Regions from separate parts of the Pseudalkalibacillus sp. JSM 102089 genome, predicted to be linked through region 2. Evidence: riboswitches for the same ligand, from Rfam matches in the RefSeq annotation. Region 2 holds a riboswitch; the other holds the start of a gene.
The links. Region 2 has a riboswitch for FMN ahead of ABVF21_RS19335 (ECF transporter S component). Riboswitches for the same ligand answer to the same signal wherever they lie in the genome.
Positions count from the first base shown of each region.

Region 1 (7,558 bases), on a different contig from region 2:
AGCCTATCTATAAAGTTGGCTGTTTTTCTTATTGTGTGGAGGGAGCTCGCATTTATATAAGCGAGAGGGGAGAAATGATTGTGAATTTATACAGTACATCTGCAATTTCAGAAGAGGGGCATCTAACAGTTGGAGGGATCGATACGGTCCAATTAGGAAAAAAATTTGGCACTGCGTTATATGTTTATGACGTGGCCATGATTCGAGATAAAGCAAGGGCGTTTCGAAGTGCCTTTGAACGTGAAAATGTAAACTATCAAGTAGCTTATGCTAGTAAGGCCTTTTCATGTATGGCAATGATCCAACTTGCAGAAGAAGAAGGATTAAGTTTAGATGTTGTATCCGGTGGAGAGCTTTATACTGCTTTGAAGGCGGGTTTTCCCGTGGAGCGCATTCATTTTCATGGAAATAACAAAAGTGAATCTGAAATTAGAATGGCGCTTGATGCAGAAATAGGTTGCTTCGTTGTTGATAATTTTTACGAATTATCTCTACTTGAGCAAATTGCAGAAGAAAAAAATGTGAAAGCTAATGTGCTGCTGCGTATAACACCAGGTATTGAAGCACATACGCATGATTATATTTTAACAGGCCAAGAAGATTCCAAATTTGGTTTTGATTTACAGAGTGGTCAGGTAGAACGCGCGATATTGGATGTAACAAAAATGAGTGCTATTCATCTTCTTGGACTTCATTGTCATATAGGCTCACAAATTTTTGAAACAAATGGCTTTGTAATGGCGATTGAAAAGATCTATAGCTATCTTACAACATGGTACGATGCCTATGGTTTTGAGCCTGAAGTCCTTAACCTTGGTGGAGGATTTGGAATCCGATATACGAGCGAAGATCACCCACTACCAGTAGGGAACTACATTGAAGCTATGATTGAAACAATCAGAAATCAGGTAACAGGGCAAATGAACATGCCTGAGATCTGGATTGAACCTGGGCGTTCACTAGTAGGAGAAGCTGGACTAACGTTATATACGGTTGGTTCACACAAAAATGTTCCAGAGTTGAGACATTACCTCGCTGTAGATGGAGGGATGACGGATAATTTACGCCCTGCTCTCTATCAGGCAAAATATGAAGCCACAATAGCAAATCGAATGAATGAAGCAAAAGATCACCTATACTCTGTAGCAGGAAAGTGCTGTGAATCAGGTGATATGTTAATTTGGGATTGCCAGTTACAGCGAGCGATTGCTGGCGATACAATGGCTGTTTTTTCAACGGGGGCATATGGTTATTCCATGGCAAATAACTACAATAGATTACCAAGACCGGCTGTAGTTTTTGTTGAAAATGGTGAGGCAAACCTTGTTGTTGAGAGAGAGTCATACGAGGATTTAGTTCGACATGATTTGCCATTAAAACAAGCGATTATATCAAAATAATAGTTGAAAAGCATAAATGATATGGAACAGCTTCAGTCTGTGCTATAATGAAAGAGCTTTTAAGAAAATTGTTAGTGCAGGAGGATTTATTTATGAAAAAAGGAACAATTGCATTTGAAAATGGAGAAGTTATTGAAATTGAATTTTATCCAGAAGCAGCACCTAACACTGTTGCTAACTTTGAGAAACTTGCAAATGAAGGTTTCTACAACGGTGTGAACTTCCACCGCGTAATCCCAGGTTTTGTTGCTCAAGGCGGAGATCCTACAGGTTCTGGAATGGGTGGACCAGGATATACAATTGACTGTGAAACAGAAGGTAACCCTCATAAACACGTAGCAGGCTCATTGTCTATGGCACATGCTGGTAAAAACACGGGCGGCAGTCAGTTTTTCCTAGTTCATGAACCTCAGCCTCACCTAGACGGCGTTCATACCGTTTTTGGTCAAGTAACAGAAGGAATGGATACGGTTCTTCGCGTTAAACAGGGTGACGTAATGAAAGAAGTAAAAGTCTGGGACGAAGAATAGATCAGACTCTTAAAAACTTAATACTTTCCTTCGGGGTCGGGTGAAAATCCCAACCGGCGGTGATGACTAGCTTATGCTAGCTAAGTCCGTGACCCGGTTGCGTAAGCAAACGGTGGATCTGGTGAGAAACCAGAACCGACAGTATAGTCTGGATGGGAGAAGGAATAAAAGTGACCAATTTCCTTTTGAATCATAGATTCAAAAGGCTTATTTGGCATATACTTTTGCCTCCCAGCACAGCTGTGTTTTGGGAGGCTTTTTTTGTTCTCCTTCTCAACCAATAATGGAGAGTGGAACAGGAGTAAATACGATGAATCATACGGATTTTATGAAAACAGCGATCGATATGGCTAGAAGTACGTTAGGTCAAACGCGTCCGAATCCCTCCGTAGGAGCCGTCATTGTTAATAGTGGGCGTATCGTGGGGATGGGAGCTCATTTAAGGGCTGGAGAAGGCCATGCCGAAATTCAAGCACTCAAGATGGCGGGCAATCAAGCAAGTGGGAGTACTGCCTATGTGACACTGGAGCCATGTAGTCATCATGGAAAGACGCCTCCTTGTGCTGATGCTTTAATTCAAGCGGGAGTCAAAGAGGTATTTATTGCAAGTCAAGATCCGAATCCCCTGGTCGCAGGAAATGGTGTAACTAAACTAAAGAAAGCAGGCATAGCTGTCCATATTGGGCTTATGGAAGAAGAAGCCTTACAGCTAAACCGGATGTTTTTCCATTACATTACACAGAAAAGACCATTTGTAACGTTGAAAGCTGCTACAACGCTTGATGGCAAAATAGCAACTCATTCAGGTGATAGTAAATGGATTACGGGGGAAGACTCGAGAAAAGATGTTCATGCCTTCCGTCATCAACATGATGCCATTCTTGTAGGTATTGGAACGGTCCTCTCTGATGACCCATCACTAACGACTCGTTACGGTGAAGGCCTATCGCCGATTAGAATCGTGTTAGATCGTCAATTGAAGATGCCTTCTGACGCTAAAGTAATAAGTGATGAGAATGCAGAAACATGGATCATTACAACAAAACGAGCTGCGCTAAAAAATAAGCGAACCTTCCCAAAACATGTCCAAATCATCGATGTCATAGATCCACTGCTCCCAATAGATAAAGTTCTTGACCTTTTAGGGGAACGAGAAATTACATCAGTATTTGTTGAAGGTGGTTCAGAAATACACGGTAGCTTTCTTGAATCACGATCTTTTCAACAAGTTATTACATACATTGCGCCGAAGCTTATTGGTGGGAGTCAATCTCCTACGGCTTTCGGGGGTACAGGTTTTCAAACGATGAATGAAGCGATCGATTTACAAGTGGATAGCGTAGAACAAATTGGAAATGATATTCGAATTATTTCATCAAGGAGGCTTTCTTAATGTTTACAGGTATTGTAGAAGAAATTGGAAGAGTTGAAAGTGTTCAACAATCAGGAGAATCCATTGCAATGCAAATTGCGGCGTCGACTATTTTAAAAGACGTTCATTTAGGAGATAGCATTTCGATAAACGGCGTGTGCTTAACTGTTACGACGTATACAGACTCTTCTTTTACCGTAGATATTATGCCTGAAACATTTCGTGCAAGCAGTCTTCGACAGCTAGGACCAAACTCATCGGTGAATCTGGAGAGAGCTATGTCTGCAAATGGACGCTTTGGTGGTCATTTTGTTTCTGGACATGTTGATGGTGTGGGGAAAATTACTCGTGTAGAACAAATTGATAATGCTGTTTATTATGACATCTCGATTCCGCGAAACCTTTTAATTTACTTTGTTGAAAAAGGCTCAGTTTCTGTTGATGGTACTAGTCTTACGGTCTTTGGAATAGGGGAGCACTCTCTTACTATATCTCTTATCCCCCATACGGTTGAGGAGACGGTGCTTGGGAGAAAAAGAGTAGGAGATACAGTGAATATAGAATGCGATATGCTTGGTAAATACATTATGAAGTACTTGGAGCAAAGAAGCGGTTCAAAACCCGAACCTACTGCTTCACTTGGGAGTCAGTTTTTTGAAGATCATGGATTTAAATAATGGTACTATCAGGAGGGTCATCGTATATGTTCCATACAATAGAAGAAGCGATTTATGATTTAATGCAAGGCAAGGTGGTGATCGTTTGTGATGATGAAGACAGGGAGAATGAAGGGGATTTTATCGCTTTAGCCGATAAAGTCACACCAGAAACAATCAATTTCATGATTACAAAAGGAAGAGGCCTTGTTTGCACGCCGATTACGGAAGAGCGTGCAAATGAACTGAAGTTGAGCCCAATGGTAGATCATAACACAGATTCTCATGGTACAGCGTTTACAGTGAGTGTCGACCACAAAAGTACAACTACAGGAATTTCGGCAGCTGAAAGAGCATCTACAATTCAATACTTAATTAACACGGATGCTAAACCTTCAGACTTTAATCGACCAGGTCATATTTTTCCATTGATTGCTAAGGATGGAGGGGTCTTAAGAAGAGCAGGTCATACGGAGGCGGCGGTCGATTTGGCACGACTCTCTGGCTCTGCCCCAGCTGGTGTTATTTGTGAAATTATGAAAGAAGACGGTGAAATGGCGCGCGTTCCTGATCTAAAGAAAATTGCTGAAGAGTATGATTTGAAAATGATTACGATTAAAGATTTGATTCAATATCGTAATCGTAAAGATGTTCTTGTTCGAAAAGAAGTAGAAATAGAACTTCCGACTGAGTTTGGTTCTTTTAGAGCGGTAGGGTATTCGAATATTCTTGATCAGAAAGAGCACGTAGCTTTGATTAAGGGAGAAATTTTACCAGATCAACCAACTCTTGTGCGAGTTCACTCTGAATGTTTAACTGGTGATGTGTTTGGATCTTTTCGATGTGACTGTGGTCCACAACTACATGCTGCATTGGCACAAATTGAAGAAGAAGGTCATGGCGTGCTTTTGTATATGCGCCAGGAAGGAAGAGGTATCGGGCTCCTTAATAAAATGAAAGCTTATAAACTGCAAGAACAGGGCTACGACACAGTTGAAGCGAATGAGAAACTTGGATTTAAGCCTGATTTAAGGGATTATGGAATAGGGGCACAGATTTTGAGAGACCTTGGTGTTTCTAAAATGAACCTTCTGACAAACAATCCACGTAAAATAGCTGGGTTAACAGGTTATGGTCTTGAAGTAGCATCTAGGGTACCTCTTCAGATGGCTTCTCGAAAAGAGAATGAAAAGTACCTAAAAACAAAACATAGTAAGCTAGGACACATGCTTCATTTCTAAAAATTCACGTATGAACATAGGAGGATATTAATAATGGGACAAACATTTGAAGGAAATTTGGTTGGATCTGGATTAAAAGTGGGTATAGTAGTAGGAAGATTTAATGAATTTATTACAAGTAAATTACTTGGAGGTGCTGAAGACGCATTGAAGCGTCATGGCTTGTCCGAAGAAAACATTGATGTAGCATGGGTTCCTGGAGCATTTGAAATTCCATTTGCCGCAAAGAAAATGGTTGAAACAGGAAAATATGATGCAATTGTTACGCTTGGTACGGTTATTCGCGGGGCTACACCACACTTTGATTATGTATGTGGAGAAGTTTCTAAAGGCGTAGCGAATTTAACGATGCAGACGGGTGTACCTGTTATTTTTGGAGTATTAACCACAAACACCATTGAACAAGCTGTTGAACGTGCAGGGACTAAGGCTGGTAACAAGGGCTGGGATGCTGCAACGGCAGCAATTGAAATGGCTAATTTATCAAAATCATTTGAAGGTTGATTATCAGTTCATTTTTGGCTATGATGAGTATGGTATGCGATGAAGGGCAAAAGAGTTTGGAGTCGTAAAGCCATGAAGAGAGAAAGAAAATGGTTGATTCTTAGGTCTGTGTGATCATTGTCATTATCATGCTAGCTGAGCTTGTTCGTCGAATCACTTTAACATTCTAATTGATTTTAGAATAAGTTATTAAACGGAAAGCCAAGAATTACTTTAATGAGGGATAATCATGCTAATTCGTTATAAGAAAGCTCATGAGAAAATAGCCATGGGGCTATTAAGCTTCATGCCGAATGAAAAAGATATTAAGAAACTGCAACAATCGATTAAAGACTATGAGGATATGGATTCTTTGCAGCTTTTTCTTTGGAAAGAAGAAGATATTATCGGATTGCTCGGGATTGAATGGGTAAACGACAACGAAGTAGAGCTAAAGGATATTAGTGTTAATCCTTCCCATCGCCATCAAGGAATTGGAAAACAAATGGTTGAAGCACTTCGAGAAATGCTAAGTGATGAAATATCTATTAAGGGAAATGAATATACAGGGACATTTTTTGAGAGGTGTCACTTGGAAGAAAATATGAAGTAAGATGCAAAGAAAAGGAACGGCTTAGCCGTTCCTTTTCTGTTGTTTTATTTCAAATTGTTGTTTTCTTTCTTCAATCACATCTGATCGATCACGTCTCGTATGACGATGGATGAGTTCTATATTCGAAAGATCGCTTTTACTACCATAAGTACATTCAAGTTCACGACATCTTTCTTCACAAGCCGTTTGAAGGGTGGAGCTTGTGAGAGGAATGTCAAATCCCTGGTAAGGAGAGTGAGTGTTGATGAGTTGTAACTCGTTTGATAGGTTTTTAGAAAGTTGATCAATATTTATCGCTAATTTATCGAGTTCTTCACTTTCGCTTTTGGAAATGCGTATGGCATTAGCAATCATTCTCTTTGCCCCTGTGAAATTACCGCGTCGATGGTGGTAGAGGCCAACAGCAATTTGGATAAGACCTACCCAATGAAGTTTACGACTTCCACGCGGATCCTCTTTCCAATGTTCTTCGAGGATTTCATGGCATTCAAAATAATCACGAAGTCCATGGAAATGAGCCAAATAATCAATATAGGCTTTTGAATACATGCTGATTCCTCCATTTCTTTTAGTAGTGTAGCACATGTGTGTTAAATGGATAAAGCGAGTGCTCTTGTGGATCAAAATAGCGATCAGTCGTCAGGGTGCTATCAAACTGTTAACGATCAATGGAAAACAATTTACGTTAAAAATGAACCTGATGGTTTTCTTGCATTGCTGTAAGCCCCTATTGTAAATGTGATATAATCGGAATACTAGATGGACTTGGATAAAGGAAGATGGAAAATGAAGCAATACAGTGTAAAGGTTGATGCATTTGAAGGTCCATTGGATCTTTTGCTCCACCTTATAAATAAGTACGAAGTGGATATTTATGATATTCCAGTCTCGCAAATTACAGATCAATACTTAACGTTTGTCCATACAATGCAAGAGTTAGAACTTGATGTGGCAAGTGAATATCTTGTTATGGCTGCGACGTTGCTTGCGATAAAAAGCAAAATGCTTCTTCCTCAAAAAGAAGAAGAAATTTTCGAACAGGACCCAGAGTTTGAAGATGATCCCCGTGATGAACTCGTTCAACGTCTTGTTGAGTATCGAAGGTTTAAAGAGGCTGCGAATGATTTAAAGGAAAAAGAAAGTAGTCGAAGCCTTATTTATGCTCGGCCCCCTGTAGATACTAGTGAATTTAGTCATGAGGATAGTCAAACCTCCATTGGCGACGTTACATTGTATGATATGCTTGCGGCATTTCAAAAAATG
Region 1 covers NZ_JBEWYW010000008.1:72,012-79,569, reverse strand. The annotation lists gene lysA (diaminopimelate decarboxylase) at 81-1,400, shown strand; gene ABVF21_RS16465 (peptidylprolyl isomerase) at 1,493-1,930, shown strand; FMN riboswitch at 1,953-2,098, shown strand; gene ribD (bifunctional diaminohydroxyphosphoribosylaminopyrimidine deaminase/5-amino-6-(5-phosphoribosylamino)uracil reductase RibD) at 2,241-3,323, shown strand; gene ribE (riboflavin synthase) at 3,323-3,979, shown strand; gene ABVF21_RS16450 (bifunctional 3,4-dihydroxy-2-butanone-4-phosphate synthase/GTP cyclohydrolase II) at 4,006-5,199, shown strand; gene ribH (6,7-dimethyl-8-ribityllumazine synthase) at 5,233-5,703, shown strand; gene ABVF21_RS16440 (GNAT family N-acetyltransferase) at 5,933-6,295, shown strand; gene ABVF21_RS16435 (DUF309 domain-containing protein) at 6,317-6,844, opposite strand; gene ABVF21_RS16430 (hypothetical protein) at 6,890-7,018, shown strand; gene ABVF21_RS16425 (segregation/condensation protein A) at 7,082-7,558, shown strand, end outside.
Region 1: it holds a riboswitch for FMN, as region 2 does, so the genes downstream of both, ribD (bifunctional diaminohydroxyphosphoribosylaminopyrimidine deaminase/5-amino-6-(5-phosphoribosylamino)uracil reductase RibD) here and ABVF21_RS19335 (ECF transporter S component) in region 2, are expected to answer to the same signal.

Region 2 (7,558 bases):
AAACCGGATTTTCATGCATTAATAAGCGTTCTAGCTCTTCATTAAAATATCTTCGATTTGCCATGCCCGTCAACTCATCATGATAAGCTAAATAATGAATCATTTTCTCTGCTCGGTTGTTCTCAGTAACATCCTTTGCAATCCCATAAACGCCAACAATACGCCCACTGATCATAATTGGTACTGTGGAAATATATAGCTCTTTATAGTCTCCTATTTTAGTCTTTATTAGAACCTCAAATTGATGAACCTCTCCTTGTAAAGAACGCTTAAACATGCCTTTAGCAAGATTTGCATTCTCCGGAGCAACCACGTCTTCAAATGTCATTCTCTTAAGATCTGAAATGGAGTAGCCGGTATATTCCGAAGCAATGAAATTTACACTTATAAACTTTCCATTCGGATCAACTGAAAATACAGCATCGGGGTTATGATGAAACAAGGTTTGAAACTGTTGCTCGTGCTTGACTAACTGTTCGGACTGCTCCATTTGTTTCAAAACTCCATACCGATCAGGAATATAAATAAGTAGACCGATGCACAACAGATTGAATGCAAGTGCAATAAGATAGGGATCACCTTGCTGATCGAGATTAATAATCAACTTTTCCTCGATCATTCCATAAAACACAAGGTACGGTAAAAATAAAAAGACCGTTCCTGAAGCAAGGCTACCTAACACATTCCAGCCCAAACTAATTAATAAGTTTTCATCACTATTCATAAGATGAAGAAACCTAACAATACATAGAGAAAACCCTATAATAAGCAACAAAGCTAATATCAATTGAACGAAATTGAATGCGATAACTTTATTGAAATACACAAGGTTCCCTATAAAAAAAGTTAAAAAGATACCTCCCGCTACTAGGAATCCACCCCTGAGTAAAAATCGCCCTCTCCAATTCTTATTCAAAATAATTCTTATAACAATATAACTAATCACACTGCTTAATAAAACCATAATCAGTCCATGAAACACCAATACTTCTCTATCTTTTATTTCCAATACAGATAGATTCACCATTATATTAATAGAATAAAAGAAAACTCCTAATACGAATGAAACTATACCAATCTTCCATTTTGGTTGTTCACGCTTTTTCTTTAAGAAATGACGGATGAATGAGAGCCCGCCATAGAAGGTAAGAAAAGAGACAAAAAAACCCAAAATAACAAATATATATTCTAATTGATATAACGAGATAATTGACTTCATTAATATCCTCCGACTTTATTCTATGTCTCTCCGAAGACAGACGTTTACATAGTATTTTGGGATAATCCATTGCTATTGAACAGATATTAGAGAAATCCGTTATGAAGTCATTCATTCATACATAAATATGGTACAACCACATCCAAGCAGGTGAGTATGATATGTATCAAAAAATCGCCGCAGTAATATCTGGAAGCATCTTAGTTGGTGCTGGCATTAACGCTTTTCTTGTACCGAACCATCTCATCGATGGGGGAATGATCGGAATTGGCCTCATTATCAAATACATTTGGGGCTACCAAACAGGATTTACCATTATTTGCTTAAGTGTACCTCTTTATATTATTGCGTTTTTATATTTTCGGCCTTACTTCTACAATAGCCTTCATGGTTTATTACTTTCTTCATTTTTTATTGATATTCTCTCTCCCCTTCGATATATATTTTCATTTCCGACCCTTACTAGCGCTGTCCTTGGCGGCTTTTTTGTTGGATCAGGCATTGGTATTATGTTGAGATATGATACAAGCACCGGCGGAACAGATCTGCTTGCTCAGTTCATCTCCCGTGTCCTGTCATTGAATATTGGTATCATTATCTTTCTCATCGATGGGGTTGTTATTATTATCGGTTCAAAGACGATTGGATTGAATGCTACATTATACTCTGCCATAACTATTTTTGCAGTTGGAATTGCGACTAGCTTACTAACATTAAATAAAGAAACTGCTTAAAAGCGCTGTGCATATGCACAGCGCTTTGTTAGTTATTTACTTTTTGGGTATTCCAGTAGTGTTCACTAATGACATCCGCAATCGCTTTAACTGTTCGACTCAGCTGTTCGAGGTTATTATCTACGCCTCCTATTTCAATTAACATAGCATTAGGAGATATGTCCTGGTTGTAGATACCGTCTACCCCTTGACCTTTTTTCCCAATAACTCCCCTGCTGAGCCCAGGATACTTGGTCTTCAATTTTTCATGTAACTCTTTTGCAAGTGCTAAGTTTTTCTCGTAATTTGGATTCTCTTCTCCAATAACAAAGACCGTACGAGCATATTCCTCATTGTTAATTGTCACTGTCGTATCTTTTTCTCTTAAAGAGTCTCGATGAATATCAATAAACAAATTAAAATCATCATTTCCTGCCACAGCCGATTGTACGATTGTTCTAGACACATCATATGCTTTACCGTGTTCCCAACCTTTTTCATTTAAAAGCACGCCTATATTTGAGTCATCTACTTTTGCTCCAATCCCTCTCTCAGCCAGCTCTTCTCCAAGTAGCTTACCAACTAACGTAATGTTCGTTTTTCCATCATTTGCAAGATTAGCATTTTTGTTGCCTTCAAGTCCTAGTAACGGCAGGTATGATTCATAACTATGAGAGTGATAAATAAAAGCTACTTTTCGACCATTTGTTGTTTGAAGAGGAGGTGTTACTTGATCCTTGGAATCATTTATCTGTAATTTTTCAGTTGGAACTTCACGTTCTTTTAACAATTCATCTAATGCAGGAGTTGATTCAATAGGGAGATTGGTGAAATTCGTCCCTTCACCAGCTACGTGGATTTTAGCATCATATAAAGCAAACCCTGGTAGCTCCCCACCCAAAAGACTACGTATATCCCCGGGTTTCACACTCGTAATAAACTGAAAGGCAACTAAGGACAGCGCCGGCGGCTCACTTTCCTCTGGTAGTACTTGTGTCAAGTAATGGTTTTCCGTCCCCATTCCATAAACGAGAGCTTCAGTCGAGAAACTTGTAATCCAATCATGTAACACAGAAGAGGAGAGTTGATACTTCGTTTCTGATGAGGAAATCATACCTGCCACAATAAATAATAAAATAAGACCAACAATAGTAAAAAATGAAACCAACCTAATTTTATTATTGCTTGTACTACTAAAAAGACTTTGTGAGCTACTTTTCATTTTTTTCCCTCCCACTCCTTAAACGTCATACTCTATGTCTATGAATTCGCACCCCAAAATAGAAGATTTTTTCACTAGTGATCATAGAAACGCATACATAATTCAGGAAGAAATAAGCAAAATATATTTGATAATTGAATGTTTGAAAAGTATGATAAAGATGAGGATACAGGAGGTGAACAGAATGGGAAAATCATCCGCATATATTACTGCAATAATTTTGTTCCTAGTTATGGTTGTAGGCTTTACATACTGGCTTTCCACAACCGAAGAACATGCTGGTGGAAATGAAGCCGGCCATAGTGAACAGTCTGAAGAAGGCGGTGGAGATTCAGCTGGAGGAGAAGCCGAGAAAATCTTCTCTCAAAACTGTGCGTCATGTCATGGGGAAAACCTTGGAGGCGGTGCTGGTCCTGCTCTTGAAGCAGTAGGTGGCAAGTATTCAAAAGATGAAATTCTAGAAATAATCAAGAATGGTAAAGGCGGCGGTATGCCCGCTGGTGTCATTCAAGGTGAAGACGCTGAAAAAGTAGCAACGTGGCTCTCTGAGAAAAAATAATAGCGCTTTATTTTAAGCTCTCCCTCTTCAAAGAAGGAGAGCTTTTAAGTTTTTGACTGTGCTAGTTCCCCTCAAAAAAGAAAGCGTTATCATGAAATAGCATATGTTCAAGATGTTTTCATTGAGCTATCGCTACTTTCCCTGTATAATGAACTTGTAAATATTATAACGAACTATCTTCGGGGCAGGGTGTAATTCCCGACCGGCGGTGAAGGATAAGTAATTCCTCAAGCCCGCGAGCCTGTAATTTGGGCAGGATCTGGTGTGATTCCAGAGCCGACAGTATAGTCTGGATGGGAGAAGATGGTGGAGTAGTAAGCTTTCTTTGAATTATAACAGAAGCTTGCTTATTTCCCCATGCCGTAACCATGAGCCCCATACTCATGGTTTTTTGTGTGCACTGGGGCCACATCTCCTTTTTCGGTGGTTCGAAAAAAAGGGAGCAATATCACAATGAAAAGTGTTTCAAAAACGCAACGTATGATTGTCGTTGCGATGTTCAGCAGTATTTCTTACTTGTTAATGCTTTTAGATTTTCCACTGCCTGGATTTCCTGTTTTTCTACAAATAGACTTCAGTGAAATTCCAGCACTATTTGTTGCCATTCTGTATGGTCCAGTTGCAGGGATACTTGTAGAAGCGATTAAGAATTTCATTCATTTTGGAATTCAAGGAAGCTTCACCGGAGTACCAATTGGTCAAATATCAAACTTCATTGCAGGAGTTTTCTTGATCGTACCAACTTCTTTAATCTTCCGTAAATTTAATCAAACTCAGAAGGGATTAGCACTGGGATTGACGCTCGGAACGATCTTAATGTCGGCAGTGATGGGACTGTTGAACTATTTAATTATTCTTCCAGCATATACGTGGTTTATGGGCTTTGAAGAAATGTCTTCATCAGCTCGTCAGGCTCTCGTATTAACAGGAATTACACCATTCAACCTTGTAAAAGGCGCTATTATAGCAAGTATATTCGTTGCCTTTTTTATAAAATTAAAACCTTGGTTTGCTCGTCAAACGAGAGTTGCTTAAATATCAAAACCCGAATCTTACAATAAGATTCGGGTTTTTTATATGAATAGAAAACGAACGCTTAAGAACTGACTATTGTAAAAGGATTTTACCAATTTTTGTTGAAACAGTTACAAAAAGGTTTTTTATGGGGGGATACTATATGCTGTCATTAGAATGGTTAGAAAAATCAACAATCCTTGATCTTCAGCATGCAATGTTAGAAGACAAGCTTACTTCTCTGCAGCTCGTACAGTTCTATCTTGAACAAATCGCAAATTATAATCCACGAGTAAACGCTATACTAGAAATCAATCCTGACGCCCTTTTCATTGCAGACTCCCTTGATCGTGAACGCATACAAAATGGACCTAGAAGTTCATTACACGGAATCCCAATCCTGCTCAAAGATAACATCAACACCGATGACCACATGCATACAAGTGCAGGTTCTATGGCATTAGCTTCTTCTTATGGTAAAAATGACGCTTTTCTAGTAAAAAATCTTCGTCAGGCTGGTGCTGTGATTCTCGGGAAAACCAATATGACCGAATGGGCTAATTTCATGAGTGAAACAATGCCTAATGGATTTAGTTCAAGAGGCGGTCAAGTCTTTAACCCCTATGGGCCTGGAACACTTGACGTCGGAGGATCGAGCTCTGGTTCTGCTGTAGCTGTTGCCTGTCATTTCGCTACGGCTGCTATAGGAACAGAAACAAATGGCTCTATTCTTAGCCCATCAAGCTCCAATGCTGGTGTTGGTCTAAAACCAACCGTGGGATCTATTAGCCGAACTGGAATTATTCCTATTTCTTATTCACAGGATACGGCTGGCCCAATGACACGCAATGTCACTGATGCTGCTATCCTTCTCGGTGTGTTATCAGGAAAGGAGTCACAAGATCAAGCGACGCATTTTGTACCTGAGTACCATGATTATACTCCATATCTCTTCCCTACATTACTTGAGAATTTAAGAATAGGTGTCGTACAAAAAGGCTATTATGATGCGATGCATCAGGAAGAACAAGAACAATTGACTAAAGCCATGGAAGATCTTAAAACGATAGGTTGCTCTATTGTAGAAGTGAAAGAGATAAGTCTATATCAGGAAGCGTTAGAGAGTGACTACCAGGTCCTTCTCCACGAATTCAAATCAGGAGTGAACAGCTACCTTGCTAAGGAAACAACCTCTTCTGTTCCACTAGATCTATCAACAATTATTGATTACTATAACCAAAATCAGGCGACTTCTCTGCCATTTGGTCAATCGCTTCTTATCGAATCAAATCATACGCAAGGAACATTATCTGATCCATCCTATCTCAAAAGTCGACTTCAAGATTTGAAATACGCAAAGGATGAAGGTATTGATCAACTTATGGAAAGAGAAGAGCTAGATTTATTACTATTCGCAGGCTCTTACGGTTCAACACTTCCCGCAAAAGCAGGCTACCCTTCTATAACCGTACCAGCTGGTTTCACTTCTAATAACAAACCTTTTGGCATTACTCTGACTGGTAAAGCATTTAGTGAACCACAGCTTATTAAACTTGCTTACGTCTTCGAACAACATACACATCATCGAAGGTTGCCGTATTTGTTTATCAATAACCAGACGACACATGAGACAAGATGACTATCATTTATTAAAGAACCATGATCAAACTTTTCCTTTTCACACCAAATAAAAAGCGCGTGCCTCTCGGCTCGCGCTTTTTAAGATTACTTCTCGATTGTTACCCATTTAAGAGAAGAATCGGCACCAAACTTGTGGATGTGGTAGTTTTTCACGTAGTCTTTCATGATAATAGCGGAACCACCTTGATAAGTTGGTAAGATCGCTGTATCTTCTTCGATTAGAATACGCTCAGCTTCTTGCATCATTTCCCAGCGCTTCTGCTCGTCCGTTTCAGTTTTTGCACCTGAAACTAGCTTGTCATACTCTTCGTTAGAATAATCCATGCGGTTATAAGCGCCGTCTGTTTCAAACATGTAGATGTAAGTCATTGGATCTGGATAGTCTGGTCCCCAACCACCAGTTGAGATATCAAAGTCTCCTGCATCTTCAAGATCAAGGAATTGCTTCCAAGGCTGTTTGTTAATTGTAATTGTAAGACCGTCTAGCTTAGACTCAAACTGATCTTTCGCATACTCTGCAATTTTGGATGCAAGGTCACTATCAGTTGTAAGGAATTCAAGTTCAACTTTATCTGTACCAAGAGCTTCTAGACCCTTCTTCCAGTACTCAGCAGCATCGTCTGCTGTTTGATCTGCAAGATAGCCGTCTGTAGCTGGTGCACGGAAATCTTCATCGTTAAAGAATAAGAATTCTTTTGGTACAAGATAGCGAGCTGCTACTGAACCATTGTTAAGCAAAACATTTACTAGACCGTCGCGATCATAAGAAAGGTATAGCGCTTTACGAATGTCATTGTTCGCAAGAGCTTCGTTCTTCTGGTTCATACGAAGGAAGTAAATAGTTGTATCAAGAATTGTTGTGAAATCTTCGCGATCTTTGAACTGATCAACGAAATCTGCACTAAGACCAGCACGATCAATTTTTCCAGTTTCATAAAGGTTAACTCGAGTTGCTTCATCTTTTACGATTTTGTAATTCGCTTCTTTAAGTTGTACTGTATCTGCATCCCAGTACCCATCATTTTTAGCAAGCTTCCAACCGTCGCCATGATTCCATTCAGCTAGTGTAAATGGACCGTTGTAAAGCATTGTATCAGATTCAAGAGAATAGTTTTCGCCTTGCTCTTCAGCAAAGTCTTTTGGCTGTGGATAGAAAGATGCAAATGTTAAAAGGTCGAAGAAGTAAGGAA
Region 2 covers NZ_JBEWYW010000012.1:50,537-58,094, reverse strand. The annotation lists gene ABVF21_RS19355 (putative bifunctional diguanylate cyclase/phosphodiesterase) at 1-724, opposite strand, end outside; gene ABVF21_RS19350 (YitT family protein) at 1,381-1,953, shown strand; gene spoIIP (stage II sporulation protein P) at 1,982-3,154, opposite strand; gene ABVF21_RS19340 (c-type cytochrome) at 3,387-3,713, shown strand; FMN riboswitch at 3,885-4,022, shown strand; gene ABVF21_RS19335 (ECF transporter S component) at 4,167-4,748, shown strand; gene ABVF21_RS19330 (amidase family protein) at 4,891-6,366, shown strand; gene ABVF21_RS19325 (peptide ABC transporter substrate-binding protein) at 6,453-7,558, opposite strand, start outside.